DNA from 2 places in the Streptomyces sp. NPDC002825 genome. Region 1 is predicted to be linked to the other one. Evidence: riboswitches for the same ligand, from Rfam matches in the RefSeq annotation. Region 1 holds a riboswitch; the other holds the start of a gene.
What was found. Region 1 has a riboswitch for glycine ahead of gcvT (glycine cleavage system aminomethyltransferase GcvT). Riboswitches for the same ligand answer to the same signal wherever they lie in the genome.
Positions count from the first base shown of each region.

Region 2: linked by a shared signal. The riboswitch ahead of gcvP (aminomethyl-transferring glycine dehydrogenase) and the one ahead of gcvT (glycine cleavage system aminomethyltransferase GcvT) in region 1 are both predicted to bind glycine.

Region 1 covers NZ_JBEOVH010000067.1:454-9,577, reverse strand. Annotated here, with positions in the region: partial or broken gene ABT041_RS38765 (serine dehydratase beta chain) at 1-261, opposite strand, end outside; gene glyA (serine hydroxymethyltransferase) at 423-1,691, opposite strand; gene gcvH (glycine cleavage system protein GcvH) at 1,724-2,101, opposite strand; gene gcvT (glycine cleavage system aminomethyltransferase GcvT) at 2,179-3,303, opposite strand; glycine riboswitch at 3,365-3,490, opposite strand; glycine riboswitch at 3,491-3,590, opposite strand; gene ABT041_RS38745 (AAA family ATPase) at 3,753-4,415, shown strand; gene ABT041_RS38740 (enhanced serine sensitivity protein SseB) at 4,558-5,298, shown strand; gene ABT041_RS38735 (enhanced serine sensitivity protein SseB C-terminal domain-containing protein) at 5,377-6,168, shown strand; gene ABT041_RS38730 (ABC transporter permease) at 6,521-7,549, shown strand; gene ABT041_RS38725 (ABC transporter substrate-binding protein) at 7,662-9,124, shown strand, end outside.
Region 2 covers NZ_JBEOVH010000005.1:4,303-16,494, reverse strand. Annotated here, with positions in the region: gene ABT041_RS08555 (glutamate-cysteine ligase family protein) at 1-539, opposite strand, end outside; gene ABT041_RS08550 (hypothetical protein) at 1,021-1,611, shown strand; gene ABT041_RS08545 (DUF5999 family protein) at 1,941-2,147, shown strand; gene gcvP (aminomethyl-transferring glycine dehydrogenase) at 2,225-5,110, opposite strand; glycine riboswitch at 5,290-5,389, opposite strand; gene ABT041_RS08535 (PRC-barrel domain-containing protein) at 5,503-5,877, shown strand; gene ABT041_RS08530 (DNA polymerase IV) at 5,933-7,291, opposite strand; gene ABT041_RS08525 (MerR family transcriptional regulator) at 7,374-7,991, opposite strand; gene ABT041_RS08520 (bifunctional nuclease family protein) at 8,184-8,657, opposite strand; gene ftsR (transcriptional regulator FtsR) at 8,735-9,481, opposite strand; gene ABT041_RS08510 (FHA domain-containing protein) at 9,513-10,454, opposite strand; gene ABT041_RS08505 (DUF881 domain-containing protein) at 10,535-11,500, opposite strand; gene ABT041_RS08500 (small basic family protein) at 11,506-11,838, opposite strand; gene ABT041_RS08495 (DUF881 domain-containing protein) at 11,835-12,192, opposite strand, start outside.

The DNA.
Region 1 (9,124 bases):
CTCGTCGTCGGCGCTCTCCACGTCGACGGTGCGCGGCGAGTTCCCCTCCAGGCCCAGGAGCACGGCCTTCGGGGTGCCGTGGCCGTGGCCGGTGGCGCCGAGCGAGCCGTACAGCTCGGCTCGTATCGCCGCGGTGTGGGTGAGCAGGCCCTCGTTCTTCAGGCGGCGGGCGAACATCCGGGCAGCCCTCATGGGGCCCACCGTGTGGGAGCTCGACGGACCGATGCCGATCGAGAACAGGTCGAAGACCGAGATGGCCACGGGAGGACTCCTTGTGGGGGCTAGACGCCGTTGTCTGCCGGGGTGGAGCAGAAGAGCGCGTAGAAGGGCTGAGCAAGGGGCGGGGCACCACGCTCACTGTCCAGTGTGCGTGGTGCCCCGGAGATTCCGTACGAACGAAGCCGGAACTAAATCGTACGAAATTACTTCAGGCCGGGGTACAGCGGGTGCTTGTCGGCGAGCGCCGTCACCCGGGCCTTGAGGGCCGCGGCCTTGTCCGCGTCGAAGCCGGGCTTCAGGGTCTCCGCGATGACGTCGGCGACCTCGGCGAAGTCCTCGGCCTGGAAACCGCGGGTCGCGAGCGCCGGCGTGCCGATGCGCAGACCGGAGGTGACCATCGGCGGACGCGGGTCGTTCGGAACGGCGTTCCGGTTGACCGTGATGCCGACCTCGTGGAGACGGTCCTCGGCCTGCTGGCCGTCGAGCTCGGAGTTGCGCAGGTCCACCAGGACCAGGTGCACGTCCGTGCCGCCGGACAGGACGGAGACACCGTGGGCGGTGACGTCGTCCTGGACCAGGCGCTCGGCCAGCGCGCGGGCGCCGTCGAGGGTGCGCTGCTGGCGCTCCTTGAACTCCTCCGAGGCCGCGACCTTGAAGGAGACGGCCTTGGCCGCGATCACGTGCTCCAGCGGGCCGCCCTGGAAACCGGGGAAGACGGAGGAGTTCAGCTTCTTCGCGAACTCCTTCTTCGCCAGGATGATGCCGCCGCGCGGGCCGCCGAGCGTCTTGTGCGTGGTGGAGGTCACCACGTCCGCGTACTCGACCGGGTTCGGGTGCAGACCGGCGGCGACGAGACCCGCGAAGTGGGCCATGTCGACCCACAGGTAGGCCTCGACCTCGTCGGCGATCCGGCGGAACTCGGCGAAGTCCAGCTGGCGCGGGTAGGCGGACCAGCCCGCGATGATCACCTTCGGGCGGTGCTCCTTGGCGAGGCGCTCGACCTCGGCCATGTCGACCAGACCGGCCTCGTCCACGTGGTACGCGACCACGTTGAACTGCTTGCCGGAGAAGTTCAGGCGCATGCCGTGGGTGAGGTGGCCGCCGTGGGCCAGGTCGAGACCCAGGATCGTGTCGCCGGGCTGGGCGATCGCGAAGAGGGCGGCCTGGTTCGCGGAGGCGCCGGAGTGGGGCTGGACGTTGGCGTACTCGGCGCCGAACAGGTCCTTGATCCGGTCGATCGCGATCTGCTCGGCCACGTCGACGTGCTCGCAGCCGCCGTAGTAGCGGCGGCCCGGGTAGCCCTCGGCGTACTTGTTGGTGAGGACGGAGCCCTGGGCCTCCATGACCGCGACCGGAGCGAAGTTCTCCGAGGCGATCATCTCGAGGGTGGACTGCTGACGGCGGAGCTCGGCGTCGACGGCGGCGGCGACGTCGGGGTCCAGCTCGTGGAGGGGAGTGTTCAGAAGCGACATGAATCGATCCCTAGGGGGTCTCGGGCCCGGTCTCAGTTCCCGGCGAACGCGGTGTACTCGTCGGCGGAGAGCAGGTCCTCCGGCTCGCCCGTGACGCGCACCTTGAACAGCCAGCCACCCGCGAACGGAGCCGTGTTCACCAGGGACGGGTCGTCCACGACGTCCTGGTTGGCCGCGACGACCTCGCCCGTGACGGGGGAGTACAGGTCGCTGACCGACTTCGTCGACTCCAGCTCGCCACAGGTCTCGCCCGCGGTGACGGTGTCGCCGACGGCGGGGAGCTGGGCGTAGACGACGTCACCGAGCGCGTTGGCCGCGAACTCCGTGATGCCGACCGTCGCGACGCCGTCCTCGGCGGCCGACAGCCACTCGTGCTCCTTGGTGTAACGCAGCTCGTTGGGGTTGCTCATGACCTGATTCTCCTGGATCGGGGGAGTACTGATGAACGTGGGTCTTGCGGGGTGAGACGAAGGGTGAGACGAGTGCGTCACTTCTGGCGCTTGTAGAAGGGCAGCGCGACGACCTCGTACGGCTCGTGGGTGCCGCGGATGTCCACACCTACACCCTGGGTGCCGGGCTCGGCGTGCGCCGCGTCCACGTATGCCATCGCGATCGGCTTTCCGAGCGTCGGGGAGGGGGCGCCGGAGGTGACCTCGCCGATGACCTCGCCGTCCTTGACGACGGAGAAGCCGGCGCGCGGGACCCGGCGGCCCTCGGCGATCAGACCGACGAGCTTGCGCGGCGGGGCGGTCTCGGCGCGCTCGGCGGCCTTCTCCAGCGCCTCGCGGCCGACGAAGCGGCCCTCGTTGCTGGTCTTCTCGAACTTCACGACCCGGCCGAGGCCGGCGTCGAACGGGGTGAGGGCGGTGGTCAGCTCGTGGCCGTACAGCGGCATGCCCGCCTCCAGGCGGAGCGTGTCACGGCAGGACAGGCCGCAGGGGATGAGGCCGACGCCCTCGCCCGCCTCGGTCAGCGCCTTCCAGACGCCCTCGGCGTGCTCGGGCTTCAGGAACAGCTCGAAGCCGTCCTCGCCGGTGTAGCCGGTGCGGGCGATCAGGGCGGGGACGCCGGCGACGGTGCCGGGGAGGCCGGCGTAGTACTTCAGGCCGTCCAGGTCGGCGTCGGTGACCGACTTCAGGATGCCGGGGGACTCGGGGCCCTGGACGGCGATCAGGGCGTACGCGTCACGGTCGTCGCGGACCTCGGCGTCGAAGCCCGCGGCGCGGGCCACCAGGGCGTCGAGGACGACCTGGGCGTTGGAGGCGTTGGCGACGACCATGTACTCGGTCTCGCCGAGGCGGTAGACGATCAGGTCGTCGACGATGCCGCCGTCCTCCCGGCAGATCATCGTGTAGCGGGCGCGGCCGTTGCCCACCGTGGAGATGTTGCCGACGAGGGCGTAGTCCAGGAGGTCCACGGCCTGCGGGCCCGTGACGGTGATCTCGCCCATGTGGGAGAGGTCGAAGAGGCCGGCCTTGGTGCGGACGGCGTTGTGCTCGTCACGCTCGCTGCCGTACCGGAGCGGCATGTCCCAGCCGGCGAAGTCGGTCATGGTCGCGCCCAGCGAACGATGCAGGGCATCGAGGGCGGTCAGACGGGGGGCAGTGCTCATGGGGTGGCTCCCGGGTCCCAAGGGCGTGATCGGTGACGAAAACACATGACGGGCGAGGACGTCCTCCCCATCTGTCATGGAACCTGAGAGGTTCACCGAGGGCATCTCGTCGCCGAGCGATCGGCGCCGAGAGTTCGGCTTGCACCTTGGGTGGGGACACGACAGGTGTCCCGCTTTTCAGATCTGCCTCATCCACGCGGTACGGGGCCTGAGAGATTCAAGGGAGGGTCTTGCTCCTTCGGCGCCCGGACGCGCTCGGCGGTCCGGAACTCTCCCGCGCGGATTCGAGCGGCCGGTATGCGATTGTGCGGCGACTGTGCGCGCCTGGCGCGCACATCATTGCATGCGGTGTCGGCCGGGCAAATCGCTTGTGTCGCATTACCCATTCTTTACACTTCGTGGGCAAGGGGTCTCCCAAGGTCTCCTGGGACCCGTACAGGGGGAGCGCGATGAGGATCCAGCACACCGGCGCATACGCGACGAGTACCGGCATACCGTCCCAGCGGGCCCGCGCCCGGAGCCGAGGCCGCGGCCGGCTCCTGCGGGACCTGCGCGAGCGCGGCGGCCGAGGCCCCCGCGCCCTCACCTACGCCGCCGGCGACCTCGTCGTCGTCTCCGGGCTGCCCGGCAGCGGCAAGTCCACCCTGATGAAGCGCGCCGCCGAGGGCAGCGGCATCGACTCCCAGGACGCCCGCGAGCGCTGGGAGGCCCGCATGCCCCGCCTCCTCCCGTACGCCGTCTACCGCCCCCTCGTCCGGATCGCGCACTACGCCGGACTGCGCCGCGCCCTGCGCTCCGGCGCGAGCCTGATCGTCCACGACTGCGGCACCCAGTCCTGGGTGCGGGGCTGGCTCGCCCGCGAGGCGAGACGGCGCGGCCGCGCCCTGCACCTGGTCCTCCTCGACGTCACCCCGGACACCGCGCGGGCCGGTCAGGAGGCCCGCGGCCGGGGCGTCTCCGCGTACGCGTTCGCACGGCACCGGCGGGCCGTGGGCCGGCTCCTGCGCGCCGCCGAGTCCGGCAGCCTCCCGCACGGCTGCGCCTCGGCGACCCTCCTCGACCGGGACGCCGCCGACTCCCTCCGCAGGATCGGCTTCCGGGAGGCCGCCTAGGGGTCGCACCGGCGCGTCCCGCGTCCCGGGCCGTCCCGGGACGGCCGTACCCTTCCCTTTTGGCCACGGCGGTGCCGGGGCGGCGTTAGGGTGCTGCCGGGCGGCCGGTGCGGCAGGCCGTGCGAGAAGGGGAAACGCGACCGTGGACGTGACGTGGCCGGGCAACGAGCTCGAAGAGGTCCTTGCCGCCTCACTCGGCAACCCCGAGGCGGGCGGCCGGCTGGTCGAGGTGCTCGGCCGCAGCCCGGTCTGGGTGCCCCTGCCCAACGGCGGCGGCCCCGACAGCCCCGGCCTCGACCTGGCCACCATGGAGATCGAGGGCGCGGCCTACGTGCCCGTCTTCAGCTCCGAGCAGCAGTTCCTCGCCTGCGTCGGCGACCACATGTCGTACACCGTCGCCCCGGCCCGTGACTTCGCCCGCGGACTGCCCCCGCAGCTCGGCATCGCCGTGAACCCCGGCGGCACCGTCGGCGTCCCGCTGCCCCCGCCCGCCGTCGCCGAGCTCTGCCGCGTCGGCCGCACCCCGCTCGACGGCCCCGCCAGCGGCGGCCGCGTCCGGCTCTTCGAGCCCGACTGGCAGGACGACCCGGTCGACTTCCTCGCCGCCGCCTCCGCCGAGTTCGAGGCCACCGGGGTCGTCGTCACCGCCCGCCGCGCCCTCGCCAGCGTCGAGGGCACCGAACCGGCCCTCTTCATCGGCGTCCAGCTGGGCGGCTGGGACGGCGTCGACCGCAACGCCCCCCTGGACGCCCTCGGCCGCGCCCTCGGCCGGGTCGAGGTCGCCTGGCCGGTCAACCTCATCCTGCTCGACATGGCGCAGGACCCGGTCGGCGACTGGATGCTGGAGCGGGTTCGCCCCTTCTACCAGCGCGCCGCCGTGTGAGCGGACCCCTGTTTAAGCTGAACTGACTCGATCGCTGGACAGACGTACGTGGTGGACGGAAGAGGGGCGGGACCCAGGGTGAGCGCGTCAGGCACCGCTTCGGCCGGGACGGTCGAGCACATGCTGCGCCAGGTGGCACCTGGACGTTACGACGCGTACGAGCAGTTGCTGCACGCCCTCGCCGACGGCGAGCTCTGGATGCTGCTCTGGCAGGGCGCCCCCGGCTCGCCCGACGCCCAGTACGGGAACATGGAGGTCGACGGCTTCGGCTACGCGCCCTGCGTCACCTCCCCCCAGGAGCTCGCCGCCTCCGGCTGGACCCGCGCCCACGAGCTCGTCACCGGCCGCGAGATCGCCCGCGCCCTCTACCCCGACCGCTGGGGCGTCTGGCTCAATCCGCACGCCCCCGGCGGCGGCGTCGGCATCCCCTGGGCCGACCTGCGCCGGATCGCCACCGGTCTCGACCGGATGCCCGCAGGTCCGCTGCGCGTCACCGAGCCCGCCCTGGAGATCCCGCAGTTCTACGCCCTGCTCACGCAGAACGCGCACCGCACCCCGGCCGTCCGGTCGCTGCGCCGCGGCTGGGTGCAGCCCGCGCTGGGCTCCCCGTACCTCGCCATCGGTCTCGACCTGTACGACACCTCCCCGGCGGCCGTCGACACGGTCCGCTCGATGATGCGCCAGTCGATCGGCTCCGTCCCCGACGGGCTGCCCGTCTCGACGGTCGCCCTCTCCGACGCGTACGACCCGGTGGCCCTCTGGCTGCGGGCGAACGCGCGCCCCTTCTACGACCGCGAGGCACACGCCGGACGCGGCTCCGCCGCCGTACCGGCGTACGGGTACCCGCCGGCGGCGCCGTCCGGATACTGAGACGCCCCTCGCGTCCCACCCGGCCCGCCGGTTCCGGGCAGAGTCCTTCGTTCGCCCCAATTGAAGAGCTCAACCGCCCAGTTGGGAGACATGTCCGATTGCGGTCGGAGCTCCCCAGAATGGTCCGCTCACGTGATCACGACGTCCGGATAACGGAAGTCGCAGCACCGCATCACGTTTGAGCAAACATTCACCTTCAGGTCTGGCGGGTGATCGCAGCCGCATTGAAGACTCCCCGGAACACAGGACGTTCGGCTCCTTTCGAGCCGATGTCCAGCAGGTTGTTCCACCGAGCCGCTACCCGCGGCGGGCAAGGGCCGGCTACCGGCGGCCGAGAGGGGTCCTCACCACGATGACGGCACCACTGCACGAGACGAGTGCGGGCGAGGCGACCGCCACCGTCGACGGCGCGCCCGACGCTCCCGGCACTCCGGACAACTCCGGCACCACCGGCAAGGCGATCGAGGGGCGCTCGCCCTGGAAGATCGCCTGGACCCGGCTCAAGCGCGACAAACTGGCCCTCGCGGGCGCCTTCGTCGTCCTCTTCCTGATCCTCGTCGCGATCTTCGCGCCGGTCATCGTGGGCCTCCTGGGCCACCCGCCGGACGAGTTCCACGAGGACCAGATCGACCCGCTGTTCGGCACACCGATCGGCTCCTGGGGCGGCGTCAGCGGCGACTTCCTGTTCGGCGTCGAGCCGGTCAACGGCCGCGACGTCTTCAGCCGGATCGTCTACGGCGCCCGGATCTCGCTCCTCGTCGCCTTCCTGGCGGCGGTCTTCGCGGTCTTCCTCGGCACCGTCCTCGGCGTCATCGCCGGCTACTTCGGCGGCTGGATCGACGCGGCCCTCAGCCGGATCATGGACGTCATGCTGGCCTTCCCCCAGCTGCTCTTCACGATCGCCCTGGTCTCGGTGCTGCCCAACCAGTTCCTCGGCCTCGACGGTTCGGGCGTCCGCATCGCCGCGCTCGTCCTGGTGATCGGCTTCTTCGGCTGGCCGTACGTGGGCCGCATCGTCCGAGGCCAGACGCTGTCGCTGCGCAACCGCGAGTACGTCGAGGCCGCCCAGAGCCTGGGCGCCGGCCGCTTCTACATCCTGCGCCGCGAGCTGCTGCCCAACCTGATCGCCCCGATCATGGTCTACGCGACCCTCATGATCCCCACCAACATCCTCACCGAAGCGGCGCTCAGCTTCCTCGGCGCGGGTGTGAAGCCCCCCACCGCTTCCTGGGGCCAGATGCTGTCGACGGCCATCACCACCTACGAGTCGGATCCCCTGTTCATGGTGATCCCCGGCCTCGCGATCTTCATCACCGTCCTGGCGTTCAACCTCTTCGGCGACGGCGTGCGTGACGCGCTCGACCCGAAGGGCTCCCGCTGACCGTTCGCCGACGACACGCAAGACCCGCCCCTGCCGCTGGCGACAGGAGGCCCATCCCCAATCGGCGGACCGCCGTACAACGGCCGCCACTATCCCGGAGGTTGCTGGACCCATGCTGAAGAGCTCTCAGCGCAGAATCGCCGCGGGCGCGCTGCTTGCCGCGGCCACGATGGTCGTCACCACCGCCTGTGGCGGCGACAACGGTGGCGGCAACGGCAAGGCCGGCGCCGCCCCCGGCTTCAACGCCGCCGTGAACAAGGTCGCCAACGCCTCCGACAAGAAGGGCGGCGAGCTGAAGTTCATCGGCTCGCAGGAGGCCGACTCGTGGGACCCGCAGCGCGGCTACTACGGCTTCGTGTGGGACTTCCAGCGCTACTACACGCGTCAGCTCGTCTCCTTCAAGTCCGAGCCGGGCGCCGCCTCCACCGAGCTGGTCCCGGACCTCGCCACCGACGCCGGCAAGGTCTCGGCCGACGGCCTCACCTACACGTTCACGCTGAAGGACGGCGTGAAGTGGGAGGACGGCAAGCCGATCACCTCCAAGGACATCAAGTACGGCATCGAGCGCATCTGGGCCCAGGACGTCATCTCCGGCGGCCCGATCTACCTCCAGCAGGTCCTCGACCCCAAGGGCGAGTACAAGGGCCCGTACAAGGACACGACCGCGGACAAGCTCGGCCTGAGCGCGATCGAGACGCCGGACGACAAGACCATCATCTTCAAGCTGCCGGTCGCCAACGGTGACTTCCTGCAGATGCTGGCCATGCCCGCCGCCTCCCCGGTCCGCCAGGACAAGGACACCAAGGCCAAGTACGGCCTGAACGTCTTCTCCTCCGGCCCGTACAAGTGGCAGTCGTACACGCCGAACAAGTCCATGAAGCTCGTCCGCAACCCCAACTGGGACGCCAAGACGGACACCCTCCGCAAGGCGCTTCCGGACACCATCTCCGTCACGTTCACGACGAACGCCGACGACATGGACAACCGTCTGGTCGAGGGCGAGTACGACCTCGACATCAACGCGACCGGTGTCGGCGCCGCCGCCCGCCAGAAGGTCCTGCAGCAGCACAAGGACAACGTCGACAACCCGCAGACGGGCTTCATCCGCTACGCGGTCTTCCCGCAGACGGTCATCCCCAACATCGAGTGCCGCAAGGCGATCATCTACGCCGCCGACTCGAAGTCCCTCCAGACCGCCCGTGGTGGCCCGCAGGCCGGTGGCGACATCGCCTCCAACATGCTGCCGCCGGCGATCAAGGGTGCCGACCCGAAGGCCGACCCGTACGGCAAGCTCGCGGGCGCCCCGGACCTGGCCAAGGCCAAGGAGGCGCTGAAGAAGTGCGGTAAGCCGAACGGCTTCAAGACCACGATCGCGGTCCGCAACAACAAGAAGATCGAGATCGCGACCGCCGAGTCCCTCCAGCAGTCGCTGAAGGCCGTCGGCATCGACGCCCAGATCGACCAGTTCGACGGCGCCCAGACCTCCGGCATCATCGGTTCGCCGAAGGTGGTCAAGGAGAAGGGCTACGGCATCATCATCATGGGCTGGGGCGCCGACTTCCCGACCGGTCAGGG
Region 2 (12,192 bases), on a different contig from region 1:
GACTCGGTGGTGCACAGCAGCCGTTCGACGCCGTGGATGTCGAGGGTGAAGTCCTCGCCGCGGGCGGCGAGTATCTGGTCGTTGAGGAGCGTGTAGCGGTCGTTGTCCGAGAGGTTCTCGGGGACCAGGTCGCGCTGGGCGAGCGTGGGGAGTATGCCGATCATGACGACGCCCGCGTCGAGTTCCGCGGCCTTGCGGTCGGCATATCCGATGCCGGTGCCGATCTCTTCCGCGAGCCGGTCGAATACGCGGCCGTGGAGCTGGTGGGGCGCGATGTTCACTTCGAGGTTGAACATTCCGAGTTCCGTCTGGAAATCGGCACTGGCGATCTTTTCGAGAACCGGCCCGTTCAGCATCCTGGGCAACCCGTCGGCGCCGGCGAGATTGAGTTCGATCTCCACGCCCATGAGATTGCGAGGCCGGTCGAACCGCTTCTCCGCCAACAGCCGCGCGAGCCCCGCGAGACACTGCTGGAGCTTTCTGCGGTACTGCTGCCGGTCGGACGGGCCGAACCCGTCGGCCACGACCTTCTGCCCCATCGAAGCGTCCCTCCCCGAGTGGGCGGCCGCCCGGGCGGCCGCGCGTCACGGACGATGATGCCCACCCCGCTGATCCACAACGCCTGCGGAACCGGCCTGTCGGAGGATAGGCTGGACGGAGCGCTCCACCGGCACATCCCGAAGGCATGGAACACGCGACATATACCAATGTCGTATTGTCCTGAGATCCCGGGTCGGAATTCAGCCGTCCGCCTTCGCGAGGAATACGCAGGTGGGAGCGGTATCGTCCTCGTGATTCCGCTTCAACTCCCCGCGATTACGGCCTGATGACGCCTTGTCAGGAATATCGGCGAGGTCTAGCGGAAACACTGTGTGAACACGTGTCGTATAAACTCCGCGGACGAGGCAGAGTGTTGGCGCCCGGCCATGGCCTCATGGCCCCCTCTCTGGCCCCGCCGCCGACAGCGCCGTCGTACCTGCCCACGCATCACCGTGTCTCCTGAGTGAGAGGCGACCCATCATGCTCCGACCCTCCCCGGCCCCTGCGCCGGCCCTCCGCAGTGTCCTCGCGGCCCTCGGTTCACCGACCGCCGTCCGCGAGCCGCGAACTCCCGCGCTGCGGGCCGCACAGGGACCGCTGAGCCCCGAACACCCCCTGCCCGTGCACGTCCTCGGCGTCGCCGGAGCACCGGGGCTCGCACCCCGTACCCGGCTCGCCGGCTGGCGCTTCCTGATCCGGAACGGGGACCGGGCGATCGCCGCCGCGGACACCATGCTCACGCCGGACGGCTGGGCCTTCTCGCACTTCTTCGAGGGTCCGTACGTCTCCGCCACCGAACGGGCCCTGCTCCAGGCCGAGGCCCTGCCGGTCGCGTACCGACCACGACTGCTGTCCGTACCGGAGCTCTACATGCTGACGCTCTGGCTGCACGCCGGACCGGAGGCGGACGACACGACCGTCGCCCCGGCCGCGGCCGACCTCATGGTGCCGCTGGCCCCCGCACCCCCGGGGATCGCGGCCGACCGCCCGTACCAGGTCGCCGATCTCCTGCCCGTGCTCAGTACGCGACTCGCGCCGCCGCCCCTCCTGGGCTCGCCGGCGCCCGCCTGATCCATCCCACGCGTCGCCGCCCCGTGACCCGCCCGGGTCACGGGGCGCACTGCTGTCCGAGCCGCGCGCCCGAACGCGCCTCCCGAACGCCCCTCCCGTACGGACTAGCCCGCTGGGACCACCCCGAACCACCCGAAGAGACGGTGCAGTTGACCTGAACCGCCCCTGCGGGTGATGCGTCTTCCCAGGAGAGGACGAGCTGCCGCGAAATACCTGCGGAAGACCGTCCGTGGGGCAAGACTGGGATCGGAACCGAACCGACGACGGGGGCGGCCATGACCGCGCAGAGCCGCAGGACATCCACCACGACGCAGCGAAAGAACCCACCCATGTGCCAGCATCAGCCTGCCTGTCCCACCGCCGACTCCGCCGACCGGGAGGCGGCCCGACTGATGGCACACCACCCGGAGCAGGGCTGGAGCCTGCTGTGCAACGGTGTCCTGCTCTTCGAGGACACCGGTGAACTGCTGCCGGACGGGCAGATCATCGCCCCGCACCGGCCGCTGACGGCGGGCCAGGTGACGACCGCCGCCTGAAGCGGCAGGACAGCGTACGAGGGAAACGCCGAGGGCCGGCCCGGAGGAGTTCCTCCGAACCGGCCCTCGGCGCGTGCTCAGTTGTCGTACTCGTCCAGCGGCGGGCAGGAGCAGACCAGGTTCCGGTCGCCGAAGGCACCGTCGATGCGGCGCACCGGCGGCCAGTACTTGTCGGCGGCCGAGACACCGGCCGGGAAGACGGCCTCGTCGCGGGTGTACGGGTGGTTCCACTCGCCGCCCAGCGCGGCCGCGGTGTGCGGGGCGTTGTGCAGCGGGTTGTCGTCGGCGGGCCACTCGCCCGAGGCGACCTTCTCGATCTCGGCGCGGATCGCGATCATCGTGTCGCAGAAGCGGTCGAGCTCGGTCAGGTCCTCGGACTCGGTCGGCTCGATCATCAGCGTGCCGGCGACCGGGAAGGACATCGTCGGGGCGTGGAAGCCGTAGTCGATGAGGCGCTTGGCGATGTCGTCGACGCTGACGCCGGTCGCCTTGGCCAGCGGACGGATGTCGACGATGCACTCGTGCGCGACCAGCCCGTTCGGACCGGTGTAGAGCACCGGGAAGTGCGGCTCGAGGCGCTTGGCGATGTAGTTCGCCGCGAGGACGGCGACCTGGGTGGCGCGCTTGAGGCCCTCGCCACCCATGAGGCGCACGTACGACCACGAGATCGGCAGGATGCCGGCGGAGCCCCACGGGGCGGCCGAGATCGGGCCGACACCGGTCTCCGGGCCCGCGGTGGGCTGGAGCGGGTGGTTCGGCAGGTACGGGGCGAGGTGGGCGCGGACGCCGACCGGGCCGACGCCGGGGCCGCCGCCGCCGTGCGGGATGCAGAAGGTCTTGTGCAGGTTCAGGTGCGAGACGTCGCCGCCGAAGTGACCCGGCTTGGCGAGACCGACCAGCGCGTTGAGGTTGGCGCCGTCGACGTACACCTGACCGCCGGCCTCGTGGACCTCGGCGCAGATGTCGGCGACGTGCTCCTCGAAGACGCCGTGCGTGGACGGGTACGTGATCATCAGCACGGACAGCTCGTCGCGGTACTGGGCGATCTTGGCGCGCAGGTCCTCGACGTCGACCTCACCGTCGTCGGCGGTCTTGACGACGACGACCTTCATGCCGGCCATGACCGCGGAGGCGGCGTTGGTGCCGTGCGCGGAGGACGGGATGAGGCACACCGTGCGCTGCTCGTCGCCGTTGGCGCGGTGGTAGGCGCGGACGGCGAGGAGACCGGCCAGCTCACCCTGCGAACCGGCGTTGGGCTGGATCGACACCTTGTCGTAGCCGGTGACCTCGGCGAGGCGCTCCTCCAGCTCGTTGATGAGCGTGAGGTATCCGGCGGCCTGGTCGACCGGCGCGAAGGGGTGGATCTGGCCGAACTCGGGCCAGGTCACCGGCTCCATCTCGGTGGTCGCGTTCAGCTTCATGGTGCAGGAGCCGAGCGGGATCATGCCGCGGTCGAGCGCGTAGTCGCGGTCCGCGAGCTTGCGCAGGTAGCGCAGCATCGAGGTCTCGGAGCGGTGCGCGTGGAAGACCGGGTGGGTCAGGTACGCGTCGGAGCGCAGCAGACCGGCGGGAAGCGTCTCCTCGGTGACGGCGTCGAGGGCCTCGACGTCACCCTCGACACCGAAGGCGCCCCAGACGGCGGCGAGCTGCTCGCGCCCGGTGGTCTCGTCGCAGGAGACCGACACGAGGTCGGCGTCGACGCGGTAGAGGTTCACCCCGGCCTCGCGGGCGGCGGCGACGACCTCGTCGGCCTTGCCGGGCACGCGGACGGTGAGGGTGTCGAAGAAGGAACCGTGCACGACCTCGACGCCACCGGCGGTGAGCCCGGCGGCGAGGATGGCGGCGTAGCGGTGGGTGCGCTCGGCGATCTGCTTCAGGCCGTCCGGACCGTGGTAGACGGCGTACATGCCGGCCATGACGGCGAGCAGCACCTGAGCGGTGCAGATGTTGCTGGTGGCCTTCTCGCGGCGGATGTGCTGCTCGCGGGTCTGCAGGGCCAGGCGGTAGGCGCGGTTGCCGTCGGCGTCGACGGAGACGCCGACGAGGCGGCCGGGCAGGGAGCGGGCGTGCTTGTCCTGGACGGCCATGTAGCCGGCGTGCGGACCGCCGAAGCCCATGGGAACGCCGAAGCGCTGGGTGGTGCCGACGGCGATGTCGGCGCCGAGCTCACCGGGCGAGGTGAGCAGGGTGAGCGCGAGCAGGTCGGCGGCGACGGTGACGATCGCGCCGAGCTCGTGGGCGGCGTCGACCAGCGGCTTGATGTCGCGGACGGCGCCGGAGGCACCGGGGTACTGGATGAGCACACCGAAGACACCGCGCTCGGCGACCTCGGCGGGGATGCCCTCGCTCAGGTCGGCGACGACGACCTCGACACCGGTCGGCTCGGCACGGGTCTCGATGACGGCGATGGTCTGCGGCAGGGCGTCGGCGTCGACGAGGAAGACACCGTTCTTGACCTTGCCGACGCGCCGCGAGAGGGCCATGGCCTCGGCGGCGGCGGTGCCCTCGTCGAGGAGGGAGGCGCCGGAGGTGGGCAGACCGGTGAGGTCGGCGACCATGGTCTGGAAGTTGAGCAGGGCCTCGAGGCGGCCCTGCGAGATCTCGGGCTGGTACGGCGTGTAGGCGGTGTACCAGGCCGGGTTCTCCATGACGTTCCGGAGGATGACCGGCGGGGTGAAGGTCCCGTAGTAGCCGAGACCGATCATCGGGGCGAGGACCTGGTTGCGGTCGGCGAGCGTGCGCAGCTCGGCGAGGACCTCGGCCTCGGTGCGGGCGGCCGGCAGGCCCAGGGCCTCGGCGTTCTTGATGACGTCCGGCACCGCGGCGGCCGTGAGCTCGTCGAGCGAGCCGTAACCGACCTGGGCGAGCATCTTGGCCCGGGCCTCGGCGTCGGGCCCGATGTGCCGCTGCTCGAACGGGATGCCCTGTTCGAGCTCGGAGAGCGGAGTGCGGTTGGCGGTCATGTACGGAGGCCTCCTGGTCGTCACGACCTGCGAGGGGCACCACGGCGCGGGTACCCGGACGGCCTCCCCCTCTGTCATCTCAACCTGAGAGTTTCACCGGCACGCCTCGCGGCCCGCCGGCTTTCACCGTCGGTGAGAGCGGGATGCCGTCGGACATCCGCTCTGCTTTCCAGAGTGACCTCGTCCGCGCGGTACAGGGGCCTGAGAGATTCCGGGGAGGATTTGCTCCTTCGGCGCCCACCGGAAGGTTTCTCCGGGGGACTCTCCCGCACAGGGTCGACAGCCACAACCAGCCTACCAGCGAGGTTGCGGCTCCCATCGCTCAAGTGGCCGACATCCCAGATGTGCACTTTCGTAGGGGTGTAGAGCAGTTGCGACCAGTTGGAGGGACCGTGCAGACCGATATCGATCCGCGCAGCCTGATCGGCCGCAAGGCGTTCGACCGGAACGGGCACAAGATCGGAACCGTGGACGAGGTGTACCTGGACGACGCGACCGGGATCCCGGAATGGGCCGCGGTCCGCACCGGCCTGTTCAGCCGGGACGCCTTCGTCCCCCTGGAGCCGAGCGCACTTCTCGACGACGGCCTCCACATCCCGTACGAGAGGGGCCTGATCAAGGACGCCCCGGACTTCGGAGTGGGCCGCCACCTCTCGCCTGAGCAGGAACTCCAGCTCTACCGCCACTACAGCCTCGCCCTGCCGCCCCCGCCCCCGGACACCCCGGACAAGGACTTCGGCCGCCTGGCGGGCCAGGACGGCACCTGAGAGCCCCGAAGACGAAGCGGCCACCGGAAGACCCGCACCGCAGGGCCGGTGCGGGTCAGGCGGCCGCGTCCCCCCGCACCAGCGGCAAGGGCTCCGAAGGCTCCAGCTCGGGGTCGTCCACGGCGAACGTCCGCACCCGCCCGGGCCCGGACCACGGCTCCTCGAACCGCACCGTGACCCGCCCGACCCCGCTCCCCTGGACCCACCCGGGCCCGTACACGGCGTGCCGCACGTCACGCCCCGGCGCCCACCCCCGCTCGGCCGTCTCGGTCGCGGTGGAGGGCGCCGCCTCGGCCTCCTCGACCGCGGCCTCCTCCTCCGCCGGCCGCTCCGAGGCCTCGGCCTCCGCCTGAGCGAACAGGTCCTCCTGCGTGTAGTCCGCGAGCCCGCTCACCCCCACGCCCAGCAAGCGCACACCCCCCGTCGTGTCCACGGCCTCCAGGAGCCGCCCCGCGGCCTCCCGTACGACAACGGGGTCGTCCGTCGGCCCCCGCAGCGTCTCGGACCGGGTGAGCGTCGAGAAGTCGTACCGGCGCACCTTCAGGACGATGGTCCGCCCGGAGTGCCCGGAGGCCCGCAGCCGCCCCACGCACCTCTCCGCGAGCCGTTCGACCTCGATCCGGATCCGTACCCGGTCGTGGATGTCCGTGTCGAAGGTGTCCTCGACGGACACGGACTTGGCGTCCCGCTCGGCCACCACGGGCCGATCGTCGTACCCCTGGGCCATCAGGTACAGCGAGGCCCCGTGCGCCCGTCCCAGGAGCCGTACGAGCTCGTCCTCGCCCGCCTCCACGAGGTCGGCGACGGTGGTCATCCCGGCGCGCCGCAGATGCTCCCCGGTCGCCGGCCCGACCCCGGGCAGGATCCGCACCGATCGCGGCCCGAGCAGCTCACGCTCGGTGCCGGGCTCGATGAGCACGAGCCCGTCCGGCTTGGCCTCCTCGGAGGCGATCTTCGCGATCATCTTGGACCCCGCGAGACCCACGGACCCGGTGAGCCCCGTCGTCGCGAGGATGTCGGCCCGCAGCCGCTCCCCCGCGGCCCGCGCGCCCGCGCTGTCGTCGGCGACACCGCCCGCCTCGAGGTCGACGAAGGCCTCGTCGAGGCTGAGCGGCTCCACGAGCGGGGAGAGCCGCCGCAACAGCTCCATGACCTGCTCGCTGATCGAACGGTAGAAGGCGAAGCGCGGCACGAGATACGCGGCGTTCGGCGCGAGCCGCCGCGCCTGCCCCATCGGCATGGCCGAGTGCACCCCGAAACGACGGGCCTCGTAGGAGGCGGTCGCGACCACACCGCGCGGCCCGAGGCCGCCGACGACCACGGGCTTTCCGCGCAGGCTGGGCTTCGACGCCTGCTCGGCGGCGGCGAAGAAGGCATCCATGTCGAGATGCAGGATGGTGGGCGCGGCTCTCACACGTCCGATGCTGCCCTACGCCACTGACAACGCCCCCTCGGAACGCCCGGGCACTCCGGGCGAACCGCGGCCGCCGAAGCCCTCAGACCGCCTTGTCGCGCCGCCGCCGCGCCAACTCGTCGCCCGGGTTGTGCCCGACCAGCGTCTCGCCGGTGTCGACCCGCTCCCCGTGGAGCTGCGAGAGCGCGGCCTCGACGTCACGCCAGACGACCCCGACGGCGATGCCGAAAACGCCCTGCCCGCCCTGGAGGAGGTCGACGACCTCGTCGGGCGAGGAGCACTCGTAGACGGTGGCCCCGTCGCTCATGAGCGTCATCCGCTCCAGGTCCCGGAAGCCCCGGGCACGCAGGTGCTGCACCGCGGCCCGGATGTTCTGGAGGGCCACCCCGGTGTCGAGGAACCGCTTGACGATCTTCAGCACGACGACGTCGCGGAAGCTGTACAGCCGCTGCGTCCCCGACCCGTACGCGGGCCGCACGCTCGGTTCCACGAGTCCGGTGCGTGCCCAGTAGTCCAACTGGCGATAGGTGATCCCGGCGGCCGCGCAGGCCGTCGGTCCGCGGTAGCCGATCGCCGCGTCGGCGACGCCGGCACCGGTGTCCGTCCCGAAGTCGCCCCCACTGCCGTGAAGCGGATACGGACCGCTCTCCCCGGACACGCGTCCGAGCGAGCTCCCTGCCGTACCGTCCGCGCTGCTCATCACGCCGACCCTCCGTCCTTGACCTGCCCACACGAAGGTAGGCAGTCACTCGGGGTGCGTCAACGATCGCCACACTCGGCACGCCGAGTGATAATCACCCTGAGAGTGGTTTCGCGTGTCCCTCTCCGGGGAAAGGCTACTCGAATGCTCTGACGGCACCCCGCGAACGGCCTCCGGCCGCACCGCTCCGCCTCACTGGTTGCTGCTCCCGAAGTCCTCCGGTGAGATCTGGTCGAGGAACTCGCGGAACTTCTCCACCTCGTCCTCCTGCTCGTCCGGAATCGCGATACCGGCGTCGTCCAGCACACCGTCGCTGCCGAAGATCGGCGTTCCGGTCCGAAGGGCCAGGGCTATCGCGTCGGACGGCCGCGCGCTCACCTCGACGCCGCTGGCGAAGACCAGCTCGGCGTAGAAGACCCCGTCACGCAGATCCGTGATGCGGACCTCGGTCAGCTCCTGACCGACGGCCTCCAGCACGTCCTTGAACAGGTCGTGCGTCAGCGGCCGCGGAGGAGCCATCCCCTGCTGGGCGAAGGCGATCGCGGTCGCCTCCCCCGGTCCGATCCAGATGGGGAGGTACCGATCGCCTCCCACTTCACGCAGGAGCACGATCGGCTGGTTGGAGGGCATTTCCACCCGGACACCCACAACGTCGAGCTCGTTCACACAGCAACCCTAGGACGTGCCCGACCGGTTTGGATAGTCGGGCCCCTCCAGACCCCCTCCGCACGCACCCACCAGGGTCACTGCAGCCGAATCCCCAGTGCGGTCTGGACGAGCGCGGCGTGCAGGCGCACCGACTGCGCGGCGAGCTCCTTCGCGGTGGCCTCCGCATGGGCCCTGGTCTGCGGGTTACGGTGCCGGCGCAGCGGCGCCACCACCTGCTCGATCAGCCCGGCTTCCCGGTCGGCGGCCGCCTTGACGGCCCGCAGATGCCGCGGCTCCAGGCCGAATCTCCCCAGATCCGCGACGAGCCTGGCGACGGTGACGGCCTCGGCCTCGTAGCCGCCGCCCTCCGTCTCGGAGATCAGCCCGTACGACTCCCACTCGGCGAGCTCGGTCTCGGTCACCTCGGCGGCGGCGATCAGCTCGTCCCGACCGATCCGCGCGACGGTCGGCGTCTCCTCCTCGTCCTGCTCCCAGGACCCTTCGAGGAGGTCCCGCCGCCGGCCGGGCGCGGGGAGCTTGATCTGCTCGCCCCGTTCGAGGGCGTCGAGGTGCTCGCGGATGACCTTCAGCGGGAGGTAGTGGTCCCGCTGCATCCGCAGGATGCGGGCGAGCCGCTCCACGTCCTGCGGGCTGAACTTCCGGTATCCGGAGGCCGTCCGACGGGGCTCGACCAGCCCCTCGGCCTCCAGGAACCGGATCTTGGAGATCGTCACTTCGGGAAATTCGTCGCGCAGCTGGTTCAGCACCGTGCCGATGCTGACCAGCCGGTCGCCCGCGGTGGCGGTGCCGGATCCGGCACCGCCCGTCGGTGTTCGCAGCATGGACCTTCCCTGAAGGGGCTTCCCCGAGGCGTCACACGCCTCGCTGGCTCGAGTAGAAGACCAGCCGGTACTTGCCGATCTGCACCTCGTCGCCGTTGGACAGAACGACCGAGTCGATCGGCTCACGGTTGACGTAGGTGCCGTTGAGGCTGCCGACGTCGGCGACGGTGAAGCTGCCGTCCTGGGCCCGGCGGAACTCGACATGACGCCGGGAGACGGTGAAGTCGTCCAGGAAGATGTCGCTCTGCGGGTGACGGCCGGCAGTCGTCAGCTCGCTGTCGAGCAGGAACCGGCTGCCCGAGTTCGGCCCCCGGCGCACCACGAGGAGCGCGGAGCCCGAGGGCAGCGCCTCCACGGCGGCGAGTGCCTCGGGAGACAGCGACGGAAGGGCCGTCTGACCGGTGACCTCCGCGTCGTACGCCTCGAGACCCGAGATGGAGATGGTCGACGTCGTCTCCGACGCACGCTCGGCGGCGACCCCGCCCCGCAGCGGCGTGCCGCAGTGGGAGCAGAAGCGGCTGTCGGCCGTGTTGCGATGACCGCACCTCGTACACACCGGCATGGACGCATCCTCCTGCCGCGGCTGCCCCGCGGAGGTCTGTGTCGCGTACGGGTCGGACACAAACCCTCCACCCGTACTTGAGGTTGATGGTTCTCCGAAACCTATGCGGGCGGCACCGGCGGGGTCAACAGAAGACGCGCCCTGTGTGCCCGGAATGTCACCGCCCCGACCGTCGACCTCGTCGCGGAAGAGCGGGCGCTCGCCACCCTGCTCCTCGCTCTGGGCGTGGCGCGGCGCGGCGTGCCTGGCGTTGCCGCCGTCCTCACGTGCGCTCTTGCCGAACAACTTCGCAAACAACTTCACGGGCGATTCCCCTTGACCGAAACAGACCCGCCCGTGGGGCAGGACGAACCGAGATCCTTCACACCTGCCGACCCGGACACTTTCACAACGTCCGTATCCTCCGGACAGTTTCCACCACGCACCACCGTTGTGGTGCGCCGACCCCCCGCAACGTCTTGCCCTTGTCGCGGGACCCCCTTCGTCCCCGCTCACTGGGAGGACGACTGAGCGTAGTCAGGCCGCTTCGCGGGTCGCAAGGCGTCGACGACGATCTTCGCCGACCGCTCCACCGTGGCTGTGGCCTGCTCCTTCTCCAGGGTCTGCACGACACCTCCGGGGATGTTGAGCGCGGGCTCGAGATCCTCCGGCTTGCCGATGACCTTGAAGACGTACGGAGCGGCCACCTTCGTTCCATCGATCCGCATGTCATCACCGCTACCGGTGAAATAACTGTCCGCGACGACCCGGACACCGTTGACCTGGATCGCCTCGGCGCCGGCCGCGCGCAGCTCCTGGATGGCGTCGAGCAGCATGTCGGACTCGACCGCACCGGTGGGATCCCCCACGGTGAGGGTGATGCCCGGGCCCTCTGCGGCGACGCTGCCGGCCAGGATGCCGAGCTGCCGCTCCTTCTCCTGGGTCTGCTTGCGCGCTTCCTCGGCCTGGTCCGAGCTGGACTCCAGCTCGGTGCGCTGCTTCTCCAGCCGGGCCTTCTCGTCCTCCAGGCGCTGCGTGCGGTCGTCGAGTTCGTCGAGGATCCGTACGAGGTCCTCCTGACGGGCCCCGCGCAGGGCGCTGTTCTCGCTCGTCGAGGAGACCTGGATGGCCAGGCCGAGACCGAGGACGAACAGCAGCAGCGCGACGACGAGTTGGGCCCGGGTCACCCGCGGAGGCCACAGGGCGGAGGCGAGCCTCCGCCGCCCACTCGGCTCGTCGCCGGACGGAGCGGCCGCAGCCGGCACCTCCGACGCGGAAGGCACGACCCCGGGCTCCGCGACCCTGGGCGTCGCAGGCGGCACAGGCTCCACAGGAGTCTTGGGCGTCTCAGGAGTCTTGGCCGTCCCGGGGCTCTCGGACGCCTCGGACGCCTCGGGCGTCCCAGGCATCTCAGGCTTCTCGGGGCCCCGAGCGGGCTCCTGCTCGGGCCGCTCCGGGTTCTGAGGGTTCTCGCTCATCGGCCTCACGCCCGGAAGACGTGCCGTCGGATGGCGGCAGCGTTGGAGAAGATGCGGATGCCCAGCACGACGACCACACCGGTCGACAGCTGCGCGCCCACGCCCAGCTTGTCGCCGAGGAAGACGATCAGCGCGGCCACGACCACGTTGGACAGGAACGAGACCACGAAGACCTTGTCGACGAAGATCCCGTCGAGCATGGCCCGCAGGCCGCCGAAGACCGCGTCGAGGGCGGCGACCACGGCGATCGGAAGATAGGGCTCGACCACCGCCGGAACCTCGGGGCGGACCAACAGTCCGACCACGACTCCGACGATCAGGCCCAGTACGGCGATCACGATGTGCCCTTCCCTGTGTCGGCCGTGGCCCGACCGGAGGGCGTCGCCACCCCGGCCCCCCTCGGCTCTGCGGTACGTACGGTCAGGCTCGGCGCGGCCGGCAGGCGTACGTCGCCCTCGGCCGAGATGCTGCTCCTGATCCCGAAGTTCTCCACCAGCGCGTGCAGATACTGCCCGTCGGCGCTGTCCTGGAACGCGGTGCTCAGCCGCTGTCCGTCCCCGATCGCGAGGACGGTGTACGGCGGCACCAGCGGCTTGTTGTCGACCAGTATGGCGTCACCGGCGGCCCGGATCGCGGACAGCGATGTCAGCCGCTGCCCGTTGATCGCGACTGCCTCGGCACCCGATTCCCAC